DNA from 2 places in the Bacillus sp. 11C genome. Region 2 is predicted to be linked to the other one. Evidence: a T-box and tRNA genes for the amino acid it is inferred to sense, from the RefSeq annotation. Region 2 holds a T-box; the other holds one or more tRNA genes.
The links. A T-box is a leader RNA that pairs with one kind of tRNA and senses whether it is charged. The one in region 2 lies ahead of tyrS (tyrosine--tRNA ligase), so its partner is inferred to be a tRNA-Tyr.

Region 1 (6,229 bases), on a different contig from region 2:
GTTACGCATATGTACTTAGCATAGCGAGCCCATTATACCACATTTCGATTCGGCAAGTGAAATGCGCCAGCCCTTACAGCCCGTAAAAAAAGAGCAAAGCGGCTGACACGCTTTACTCTTTTTCGTTCGGTTTTAATGCATTGAGTACACTTTTCCCCGCAGACTTCAATTTATACCATGTCCAGTCAAATAATTGATTGATTTCTTCAATCTGACCAGTTACTTGTCCAGCAGAGGCCATATACTTTTCGCCATTTACGACGGTTACATCCCCGTCTATTTTTCCTTTAATAATCAGCTTGCCGTTTTTGACAGTGACATCACCTTTGACCGTCTCACCTTCAGGCACGATCACAGTATGGTTCTGCACCACAAGATTCGGCTGCTTAGACACGCTGAAGTTGTGGTCATTATGCCAGCTGTTTAAAAAACCTCCGCCCATCAAAATGATGAATACCGCAGCAGCTGCGATAACAGGATGGGTTCTGAACCACCTTTTCACAGAAGCTCTTTTCTTCTCCTTAGGCAATTTAGCCATGACATTAGCGGTAAAATCCGCGGGGGCTTCGACATGCGATGTGCTCCGGACGAGCGCTATAGATTTTTCCATCTCATAAAAATGCTTTCTGCATTTCTCGCATGTCTCAAGATGTTCATTTAATACGTGTTCATCTTTTGGAAGGATATCTCCATCAAGATGCATATGCATAAGCTGCACAATTTGTTCAGGACAGCTCATTTCATCACCCCACTTAAAGATCCCTTAATTGTTTTCGAAGAGCCTCTCTGCCTCTGTGAATCCGCGTTTTCACAGTCCCCACAGGAATGTTTAGAATCTCGCCGATTTCAATTAATGAGAGTTCGTCAATATACTTTAATACGATAACTGTTCTGTATTTGTCAGGAAGCTTTAAAATTTTCTGCTGAATCGTGTTTGAGAGCTCCAGCGACACTACTTCATCTTCTGGCAAAACTCCGTCTGCGGCGATTTGCGAATACATGGTCAAGCCTTCCGTACCAGCCACCTCTGCATCGAGGTAATAATCCGGCTTCTTTTTGCGAATGCGGTCAATAGTCAAATTGGTCGCGATTCGATAAAGCCAAGTTGAAAATTTCCGGTTAATATCAAAACTGTCGATATTAACGTACGCCCTGATGAAAGCCTCCTGTGCAATATCCTCCGCCTCATGCACATTGCCAAGCATACGGTAGCAAAGCTGATAAATTTTATCCTTGTAAATATCTACGATGTCCGCAAATGCATTTTGGTCGCCTTTTTTGACTTGCTTAATTCTCTTTTTAATCATCATTTCCATATTTATCTAACCTCTGCCTTCACCGGTCTGTATGTATACGAGCTTCGTTTTAAAAGGTTTCAATTTTTTATAAAATAAGTTTAACAAATTTTTGGCAGGGTGTAGATGGTAATTCGTGAATAAACTACCTTAACATATTTTTAAAATTATTATACAGACTGAACAGTTAGAAGTTGGAATGATTTTCACAAAATAAAAAAAGACACCTTTTGGTCAAAGGTGTCTGTGACTGGGCTAGCTGGATTCGAACCAACGCATGACGGAGTCAAAGTCCGTTGCCTTACCGCTTGGCTATAGCCCAATAATGGTGGAGGGGGGCAGATTCGAACTGCCGAACCCTGAGGGAGCGGATTTACAGTCCGCCGCGTTTAGCCACTTCGCTACCCCTCCGTATTTTGAAAAGACAGTGCCGGCAAGAGGACTTGAACCCCCAACCTACTGATTACAAGTCAGTTGCTCTACCAATTGAGCTACACCGGCAAGATGGTGGAGGATGACGGGCTCGAACCGCCGACCCTCTGCTTGTAAGGCAGATGCTCTCCCAGCTGAGCTAATCCTCCAAATGGTGACCCGTACGGGATTCGAACCCGTGTTACCGCCGTGAAAGGGCGGTGTCTTAACCGCTTGACCAACGGGCCGTTTGTGTTCTCGTCGAGCTGACAAAAGTTATTATATACAGGTTACCCCCTGTTTGTAAAGAGAAAAATTAAATTTTTTATTTTCAAACTTTTTAACTCCTTTTTTAACTGAAAAAGCCTCCCAACATTAGTCATTTATTTTATGATAGAGACAAGCGAAGCAAGAGAGGAGAAACAAATATGATTCTAGTCAGTTCTTGCCTTGGAGGCATTGAATGCAGATACAACGGCTCTCACGCCGCATCAGAGAAAATCAGAAAACTCGTCGATGAAAATAAAGCAGTCATGGCTTGTCCTGAGCTTCTCGGCGGCTTTTTCACTCCCCGTGAGCCTGCAGAAATCATCGGAGGCACCGGCGAGGATGTTCTCAATGGAACCGCTAAAATCGTGACAGCTTCAGGAGAAGATGTAACAGAGTTATATATGAAAGGCGCCGCTAAAACATTAGCTTACGCAAAAGAAATCAATGCATCCGCTGTCATATTAAAAGAAAACAGTCCATCGTGCGGAAGCAATTTCATTTATAACGGCACATTCACTGGCAAAAAAATCGCCGGCAGCGGAGTGACCGCCGCACTGCTAAAACAAGCGGGCTGCCGTGTCATTTCAGAAAACCAGTTAGACGACATATTGTAAGGAGGGCACCCCATGACTCAAGACATTTCTTTATCCTTCTATAAACCTGAACATTCGCCGGAACTTCAATCATTCACCCTAAACAACGATGACAAGCGCTTTACCTCTCTCCCCAAAGAGGTGCTGACTCAGGCCTTAGGCATACAGGACCGGTATCCGGCTGTCATCTTAAATGACAATCTGCCAGTCGGCTTTTTCATTTTACATACATCAAAAGAAACGCTTGCTCCCTATACTAGCAATCCATTTGCTTTACTGCTCAGCTCCCTGTCTTTAAACGCTGTACATCATGGAAAAGGCTATGCAAGAAAAGCAATGCTTCAGCTTCCCTCGTTTGTGAGCAGTTATTTTCCATGGTGCGATGAAATCATTTTGGCCGTCAATCACCTAAACACACGCGCAAAACACCTTTATATGAAAAGCGGGTTCCTAGATAAAGGACGGCGAAAAATCGGGCCGCTCGGAGAACAGCTGATTCTTCATTATTTCCTATAGTCTCGGATGAAATAAAATTTCAAAAATATAAAATCCAGTTGAAATATCATAACGGAAGTGAATATACTGAATAGTAAGATACATCATTTTAAAACAGGGGGCATCCTCATGTCAGAACCATTAAACCTTCACCGGCTTACAACAGAATCACGCAATAGCCAAACAGCGGAAATCCACAAAACAAACACTCTCGGCATCCTCAAGATGATCAACAACGAAGATTTGAAAGTTGCTGCCGCCGTTCAGCAGGTTCTCCCTGATATTAAAACAGCTGTAGACTGCGCATACAACTCTTTTCAAAATGGTGGCCGGCTCATATACACAGGCGCCGGCACAAGCGGCAGACTAGGTGTCATGGATGCTGTTGAATGTCCTCCCACCTACAGCGTAAGCCCAGATCAGGTCATCGGAATTATGGCTGGAGGCCCCAAAGCATTTTTGCAGGCAGCAGAGGGCATTGAAGACAGTGAAGAAGCAGGAGCGGAAGATTTAAAAAACATACAGCTTACGTCAAACGACACCGTCATTGCCATTGCAGCAAGCGGCCGCACACCTTATGCCGCAGGCGCCCTCACATACGCCCGTAAAGTAGGAGCACACGCCATCGCCCTTACCTGCAATGAAACTTCCGTCATCAGCAAGGAAGCGGATCACAGCATTGAGGTTGTTGTTGGGCCTGAGGCCATTACAGGATCAACACGTATGAAAGCCGCAACCGCTCATAAAATGATTCTAAACATGATATCCACCGCAGTAATGGTCAAAATCGGCAAGGTTTACGAAAACTTGATGGTAGACGTCAACGTCAGCAATAAGAAACTAAAAGAACGCGCCATCAGCATCATCCAAAGCCTCACTAACGCTTCATACGACACAGCCAGACATACACTGGAACAAGCCAATCATCACGTCAAAACGGCAATCCTCATGCTCAAAACAAGCACAGATCAAGAAAAAGCTAAAACATTGCTTGAGGAAGCAAACGGTTTTATAGACAAAGCAATCGAAAACTACCATTCATGATAAGGAGAGACCGAGCATGGCAACAGGCGGTTTAGCGATCATCCAATCAATGAAGCACAAGCTCCCTCCATCCGAGCGTAAACTTGCGGATTACATCCTAACTCATCCCCATAAGGCAATAGAAAACACTGTCAGCGAAATCAGCGCCTTAGCCAATTCAAGTGACGCTGCCGTCATCAGGCTCTGCAAATCACTCGGACTAAAGGGTTTTCAAGATTTAAAAATGAGAGTAGCAGGCGATCTGGCAAAGCCTGCTGTTCAAGGCTACCGGGACATTGCGCCCCACGAACCGCTGTCCTCCATTTCTGAAAAAGCAGCCGGCAATGCCATTCAAGCCATTCAGGACACCTCAGACCTGATGGACTACAAAGAGCTTGAACGAGCGGTTTCTCTGCTTCTCCAAGCTCATACTGTGCATTTTATCGGCGTCGGGGCTTCCGGCATTGTCGCCAAGGACGCCCAGCAAAAGTGGCTTCGCATTCATAAACTAGCAACCGCGTTCACAGACACTCATCTTGTGGCATCATTAATCGCAAATGCAGATAAGGATGACATCGTATTCGCTATTTCGTTTTCGGGAGAGACGCAGGAAATCATTGAGCTGCTCACGATGGCTAAGGAAAAAAGCATCAAAACGATCAGCCTCACACAATTCAGTCAGACATCCGTCTCCGCGCTCGCTGATGTCCCGTTGCACACAGCACACTCCAATGAAGCCCTGATTCGAAGTGCAGCCACTTCCTCCCGCCTCGCCCAGCTTTTTATGATTGATGTTTTGTTTTTAGGCATGGCAGCTGAGCGGTACGAAGAAACAACCGGATATATCGATAAAACGAGAGCAGCCATAAAATCTATGAGAAAAAAATAAGGCATCTTGATGAGGAGGGGTTTTGATGAGCAAAGAAAATAACTACCATCATCTCGCAAAGAAAATCCTTGAGCTATGCGGAGGAAAATCCAATATTTCATCGTATACGCATTGCATGACGCGCCTGCGTATTACGCCTTACGATGAAAGCAAAACAGATGCTCACGCTTTAACAGAGCTTGACGGCGTATTGGGGGTCGTCGAAGCTGAAACCATCCAAATCATCCTCGGAGCAGGAATCGTCAATCATGTCACAGCCGCTTTCTCAAAGCTTGTGTCAGCAGAAGATGATATCGATGTCAAAGATGCAGCTGCCAAAAAGAAAGCCGATATAAACCGAAAAAATGCCACTCCATTTAAGCTTTTCTTACGTAAAATTGCCAGCGTCTTTATACCGCTAATTCCCGCACTCGTCGCTTCCGGTTTAATTACTGGGATTACCAAAGCAATCATTCAAGCCGAATGGCTCTCTGCAGAATCACAAGTCGCTATTATCTTGACAGTCATCGGCTCCGGGCTGTTCACTTATCTCGGCATTCTCGTCGGTATTAACGCATCGAAAGAATTTGGCGGAACACCCGCTCTTGGTGCTCTGGCGGGGATCTTGATTTTGAATCCGGAGATCGCAAAGATCGTTTTATTCGGAGAACAGCTTCTTCCGGGCAGGGGAGGGCTGATCGGAGTTCTTTTCGCAGCCATATTCATCGCTTACACCGAACAATTTATCCGCCGTTTTATTCCTCAATCACTTGATATCATTGTCACTCCAACCGTTTCACTGTTAATCACCGGAATCGTAACGTATGTCGTATTTATGCCTTTAGGCGGCTTCATTTCCGATGCCATTACATCCGGCCTTCTGTCCATCCTGGACATCGGCGGCATAGCTGCAGGCTTTATTTTGGGCGCGACCTTCCTTCCTCTCGTCGTGACCGGACTGCATCAAGGCTTGACGCCTGTGCACATGGAACTGATCAATTCAATTGGAAATGATCCTCTGCTCCCGATTCTGGCGATGGGAGGCGCGGGACAGGTAGGCGCGGCCTTTGCCATCTTTGTCAAAACGAAAAAAACAACATTAAGAAAAGCGATCGCCGGCGGGCTCCCCCCAGGGTTTCTCGGCATTGGTGAACCGCTAATCTTCGGAGTTACGCTGCCACTTGGACGTCCGTTTTTAACAGCATGCTTAGGAGCCGGAATTGGCGGCGCTTTTCAAGCATATTTTCAGGTAGCCACCATTGCCATTGGTGTCT
Region 2 (6,229 bases):
ATTGCACACCGTCCCCGTGGTGGGCGTCCGTATCAATATAAAGCACTCTGGCTCTGTATTTTTTCTGGATATATTGAATCGCTACAGCACTGTCGTTGTAAATGCAAAATCCTGAAGCTCTTCCCCGAAATCCGTGATGAAGGCCTCCTCCAAGGTTGGCGGCATGCAGGGCTTGTCCTGACATCACCCAGTCTGCGGCCGTTAAGGTGCCGCCGACTAAGAGTGATGCCGCTTCGTGCATGCCGGCAAAGACAGGTGTATCTTCAGTGCCGAGCCCATAGCTTTCTCCTTCTTCAGCGGGAAGTTTACCGGCACCCGCAAGCTTTACCGCCTGAATGTAATCGTCCGTGTGGACAAGGGCAAGCTCCTCTTCTGTCGCGAGTCTTGGGCTGATAATGTCTCCATCATCAAAGGCATTGATCGTCTTGAGCAAATCATATGTTAACAGAACCCGCTGCTGATTAAATGGATGTTCCTGATGAAACATATAGGTTTGATAGGATGGAGAATAGATAAATACACTGTCTCTCATAGCAAATCCCTTTGCTCTGACGGCCAAACGACGTGGTGCCCATTTCTTTGTAATGCCTGCAAAAACGGCAGCGGATTCATCATTTTTACACGGAAGACAAGCACTTTCACACCGGAATCTTCATGCGGATAGACGAGCACACTCAATATTTTCACTTGGAGGTCTTGGCAAAGGCTGCTGATTTCCGCAAGACTTTTGGTGATGTCGTTTACTTTTATTTCAATTTGTGACCCCGGCTGGTCAGCGCCTGTCAATTTGACAAATGTCCGCAACAAATCGGTTTTTGTCAAAATGCCTATTAATTTTTGGTGCTGCACCACGGGCAGACAGCCGATGCCATGCTCGTAGAACACCGCAGAAATTTCTTCAACAAAATCAAGCGGGTGGGCGCACACGACATCTTTTTTCATAATTGAATCTACGCTTCGTGTGAGAAATCGGCTTCGTTTGCTTTCTTCAAAAATACTTGGGCTGGCCTGTTTCATGTCTCTGTCTGTAATCATGCCGATCACATGGCGGTCTTCATTTACAACAGGCAGATGCCTGATATGGAATTCCTTCAGTTTGCATATTGCTGTTTCAAGCGTATCCGTCTTCGTTAATGTAATGACATCCCTTTTCATGATCTGTTCAACAATCATTATTTTTTCCCCTTTGTCAGTGTCAGTTAATACATAAAGCGATGATAAAAACGGAGTCTGTCAAATTGTTCAATTGATTCTTGGCTGACGTTTTTTCCGATGCGTGCCATCAGACAATTTGCAGGGTGGGAGCTGATCTCTGGCTCATCCGTCGCAAACCAGGCCAATCCGCCTGCATTCATCATCTTCTCCATGAGCTTTCTGTATTCCCACACATCTTTTTTCATCCCTTTTAAATCCCAATGCCAGTAATATTCCGTCGTCATTACGATGTAGTTTTCCATTTGTTCATCCATCATACTGACGGTCAAAAGCGTCTTTCCGACAGAACATCCCCGATAGGCCGGCGCCACCTCGATGGCCCCGAGCTCAAGCAAATCCTCCATATTTCCTTCAGACCATCTTTCGAGAGGGTCAGGATATAAATACGTCACATAGCCGATAATGGTTCTGCCGTTTCTGGCAATGATAATACGCCCTTCGGGAAGGCCGGCAATGTCGACTAGCGCTTCATGCTGCTCGCGGGGCGGGCGAAATGCGGTTAAATCTGTATGAAACTCGTAACCTGCCAGATCCTCTGGAGAGACAGGCCCTTCTATCAGTAAGGAGCCGGTTGCTGTTTTGATGTTTGCTGAATGGTATGTTTTATGATGTTCCACTGATCCACCGTCCCATCAATTCTTATAAAAATACATGCTTCTTTAAGAATAACAAATTTTAAAGCGTTTTCAACATGGTTTATATTTTAAAAATTGAGAAGAATATGAATATATAATATAATAATTGTGACAACTTCAGCAAAGGGGGATGTTTGGGCATGAATTTGAAAGCGTTACCAGCAGTGGAAGGGGATTATCATTTAAAAAATTATGAAGAAACGTACCGGCATTTTGATTGGGCCGAGGCAGAGAAACATTTCTCCTGGCATGAGACAGGGAAACTGAATGCGGCGTATGAAGCGATTGACCGCCATGCCGAATCGTTTCGAAAAAACAAAGTAGCGCTTTATTATAAAGACGCAAACCGGGATGAAAAATACACATTTAAAGAAATGAAGGAAGAAACAAACAGGGCAGGGAATGTGCTGAAACGGCATGGAAATGTGGAAAAAGGGGACCGCGTTTTTATTTTTATGCCGAGATCACCCGAGCTATATTTTATTATGCTTGGCGCTATCAAAATTGGCGCCATCGCCGGGCCGCTGTTCGAAGCATTTATGGAGGGAGCGGTGAAAGACCGGCTTGAAAACAGCGAGGCGAAGGTAGTTGTCACGACGCCTGAGCTGCTGGAGAGAATACCGGCTGATACACTGCCTCACTTGCAGCATATATTCGTAGTCGGCGGAAAGGCTGAAAGCGGCGCAAACATCATCAATTACGATGAAGCAGCAAAACAGGAGGGCACAAGACTGGATATCGAATGGATGGACAAAAAAGACGGCTATCTGCTTCACTATACATCGGGTTCTACTGGAACGCCAAAGGGTGTGCTGCATGTCCATGAAGCGATGATTCAGCAATATCAGACAGGAAAGTGGGTCCTTGATTTAAAGGAGGAAGACATTTACTGGTGCACAGCAGATCCGGGCTGGGTGACAGGTACGGTATACGGCATTTTTGCACCATGGCTGAACGGAGCGACAAATGTCATCGTCGGCGGGCGTTTCAGCCCTGAAAGCTGGTATGGAACAATTGAACAGCTTGGCGTCAACGTCTGGTACAGCGCGCCGACCGCTTTTCGAATGCTGATGGGAGCGGGAGATGAGATGGCTGCGAAATATGATCTAACCTCACTCCGGCACGTGCTCAGTGTCGGTGAGCCGTTAAACCCGGAAGTCATCAGATGGGGGCATAAGGTTTTTAACAAACGAATCCATGATACATGGTGGATGACAGAAACGGGCAGCCAGCTCATCTGCAACTATCCTTGCATGGATATCAAACCGGGTTCAATGGGTAAGCCGATTCCCGGTGTGGAGGCGGCGATCGTTGACAATCAGGGCAATGAGCTTCCGCCGTACCGAATGGGCAATCTCGCCATTAAAAAGGGCTGGCCTTCCATGATGCATACCATTTGGAATAACCCTGAAAAGTACGAATCGTATTTCATGCCGGGCGGCTGGTATGTGTCCGGGGATTCTGCATACATGGATGATGAGGGATATTTCTGGTTCCAAGGAAGAGTCGATGACGTCATTATGACCTCTGGTGAGCGCGTCGGCCCATTTGAAGTGGAAAGCAAGCTTGTCGAACATCAGGCCATTGCAGAAGCAGGCGTGATCGGTAAGCCTGATCCGGTGCGGGGAGAAATCATTAAAGCCTTTATCGCACTCAGAGAAGGATATGAGCCGTCCGATAAACTGAAAGAAGAGATTCGCCTATTTGTAAAGCAGGGTCTTGCAGCCCATGCGGCTCCGCGTGAAATTGAATTTAAAGATAAGCTTCCGAAAACCCGAAGCGGAAAAATCATGAGACGGGTGCTGAAGGCATGGGAGCTTAACCTGCCGGCAGGAGATCTGTCAACGATGGAGGATTAAAAGGCGACGTTGACACGGGATTTTATTTATGTTAAAAATGATATAGCTTCATATGAAAAGGTAAAGATTGAGACAAGTAGACTATCCTTACGTTCCAGAGAGCTGATGGCCGGTGAAAATCAGCACAGACGGATATATCGAATACACTCATGAACCGCTTTTGCAAACAAAGCCGGCCAGGCTTTCAGTAGTGAAAGAACGGACCTGATCCGTTATCAGGCAAAGTGATAAGATGAATGTTTTGCGTTCTCTTATTAGTAGGGTGGTACCGCGATAATCAATCGTCCCTTCGTGTAAACGAAGGGGCGTTTTTTATTTTAATCAAAAAGGAGCTTTATCTTATGACAAACTTACTTGAAGACTTATCCTTCCGCGGATTGATTCAGCAAATGACGGATGAAGAAGGATTAAATAAACAGCTGAATGAAGAAAAAATCCGCCTGTACTCAGGCTTTGATCCGACAGCGGACAGCTTGCATATCGGACACTTGCTGCCTATTTTAACACTTCGCCGTTTTCAGCTTGAGGGCCATCATCCGATTGCACTTGTGGGCGGGGCGACGGGCCTCATCGGCGATCCGAGCGGAAAAAAAGCGGAGCGTACATTAAACACTGCTGACATCGTATCCGAATGGTCCCAAAGAATCAAAAACCAGCTGTCCAGATTTCTGGATTTTGATGCAGCAGAAAACCCTGCTGTCATCGCGAACAACTTTGACTGGATCGGCAAAATGAATGTGATCGACTTCCTTCGTGATGTCGGTAAAAACTTCGGTATCAATTACATGCTGGCAAAAGACACGGTCAGCTCAAGAATTGAATCCGGCATCTCATACACGGAATTCAGCTACATGATTCTTCAATCTTATGATTTCTTAAATCTGTACAGAGAGAAAAACTGTAAGCTGCAAATTGGCGGAAGCGATCAGTGGGGCAACATTACAGCGGGCCTTGAACTGATCAGAAAATCAGAAGAAGAAGGGGCAAAAGCGTTCGGCCTTACCATTCCGCTTGTCACAAAAGCAGACGGCACGAAGTTCGGAAAAACGGAAGGCGGCGCGATCTGGCTTGATAAGGAAAAGACATCGCCGTATGAATTTTATCAATTCTGGATCAACACAGATGACCGTGACGTTGTCAAATACTTAAAATACTTTACATTTCTATCAAAAGAAGAAATTGAAGCATACGCTGAGAAAACAGAAACAGCGCCAGAAAAGCGTGAAGCGCAAAAACGCCTCGCAGAAGAAGTGACAGCGCTCGTTCATGGACGTGAGGCGTTGGAGCAAGCCATCAACATATCCCAAGCGTTGTTCAGCGGCAATATTAAAGAGCTTTCTGCTCAGGACGTAAAAGTGGGCTTTAAGGATGTCCCGTCCATGGAAGCTGACAGCAGCCAAGAGCTTTCACTTGTAGATGTATTGGTGCAATCTACATTATCTCCTTCAAAACGCCAAGCCCGTGAAGACATTCAAAACGGAGCTGTTTACATTAACGGCGAACGCCAGACGGAAATCAATTATCTCTTATCTGCTGAAGACCGTATCGAAGGTCAATTTACTGTCCTGCGCCGTGGGAAGAAAAAATACTTTCTTGTGACGTATAAATAAAAAAAGGTCCTTTGCCGATATGGGCAAAGGATCTTTTTTTGGTTTATCGCATAGGAATGAAAGGAAAAGAGTATATTAGATAGGGCAAACACGACCAATCACCTCCCAAGCACCACCTTTTAAGAAAGGAGCGCTGACCATGAATCTCATGTGTACGATTGCAAAAGAAAGGCTCCAGCGGGATTATTGGGAGCATCAGACGCGAGATAGTGTTGGCCAGCAAGAGGCACCAGACGAAACAGACGATAAAAAAACCCCGACCGCATAGCGGCAGGGGTTTTTAAAACGATTAACGAGAGTAGAACTCAACGATAAGCGCTTCGTTAATTTCCGGAGCAAGTTCAGAACGCTCAGGAAGACGAGTGAATGTACCTTCAAGCTTTTCAGCGTCGAAAGTAAGGTATTCAGGAACGAAGTTGTTCACTTCTACAGATTCTTTGATGATAGAAAGGTTACTTGATTTTTCGCGAACACCGATTGTTTGACCAGGTTTTACTTGGTAAGACGGGATATCAACGCGGCTTCCGTCAACAAGAATATGACCATGGTTAACCAATTGGCGAGCTTGACGGCGAGTACGTGCTAAACCTAGCTTGTACACAACGTTATCAAGACGAGAATCTAAAAGAATCATGAAGTTTTCGCCGTGTTTACCAGTTAGTTTAGCAGCTTTGTCAAATAAAGTGCGGAATTGGCGTTCGTTTACACCGTACATGTGACGAAGCTTTTGCTTTTCTTGCAATTGCAAACCGTATTCTGATAATTTTTTACGTTGTCCTGGACCGTGTGGACCTGGAGCGTAAGGGCGTTTTTCTAATTCTTTTCCTGTACCGCTAAGAGAGATTCCTAGACGGCGGGACAGTTTCCAAGATGGACCTGTATAGCGAGCCATAATGTGACTCCTCCTTTG

Region 1: it has a tRNA-Tyr gene. The T-box ahead of tyrS (tyrosine--tRNA ligase) is inferred to sense a tRNA for this amino acid. The anticodon was not compared.

Annotation. Positions count from the first base shown of each region.
Region 1 is NZ_JBUPVZ010000002.1:408,096-414,324, forward strand. It holds gene rsiW (anti-sigma-W factor RsiW) at 113-739, opposite strand; gene sigW (RNA polymerase sigma factor SigW) at 753-1,316, opposite strand; tRNA gene ACY3LV_RS04680 (tRNA-Gln) at 1,546-1,617, opposite strand; tRNA gene ACY3LV_RS04685 (tRNA-Tyr) at 1,622-1,706, opposite strand; tRNA gene ACY3LV_RS04690 (tRNA-Thr) at 1,724-1,796, opposite strand; tRNA gene ACY3LV_RS04695 (tRNA-Val) at 1,801-1,876, opposite strand; tRNA gene ACY3LV_RS04700 (tRNA-Glu) at 1,880-1,954, opposite strand; gene ACY3LV_RS04705 (2-thiouracil desulfurase family protein) at 2,135-2,590, shown strand; gene ACY3LV_RS04710 (GNAT family N-acetyltransferase) at 2,603-3,085, shown strand; gene murQ (N-acetylmuramic acid 6-phosphate etherase) at 3,194-4,108, shown strand; gene ACY3LV_RS04720 (MurR/RpiR family transcriptional regulator) at 4,125-4,976, shown strand; gene ACY3LV_RS04725 (PTS transporter subunit EIIC) at 5,002-6,229, shown strand, end outside.
Region 2 is NZ_JBUPVZ010000006.1:4,905-11,133, forward strand. It holds gene ACY3LV_RS10165 (acetoin utilization protein AcuC) at 1-532, opposite strand, end outside; gene ACY3LV_RS10170 (acetoin utilization AcuB family protein) at 529-1,173, opposite strand; gene acuA (acetoin utilization protein acetyltransferase AcuA) at 1,200-1,832, opposite strand; gene acsA (acetate--CoA ligase) at 1,991-3,709, shown strand; T-box leader at 3,764-4,001, shown strand; gene tyrS (tyrosine--tRNA ligase) at 4,051-5,319, shown strand; gene sr7p (small protein SR7P) at 5,459-5,587, shown strand; gene rpsD (30S ribosomal protein S4) at 5,609-6,211, opposite strand.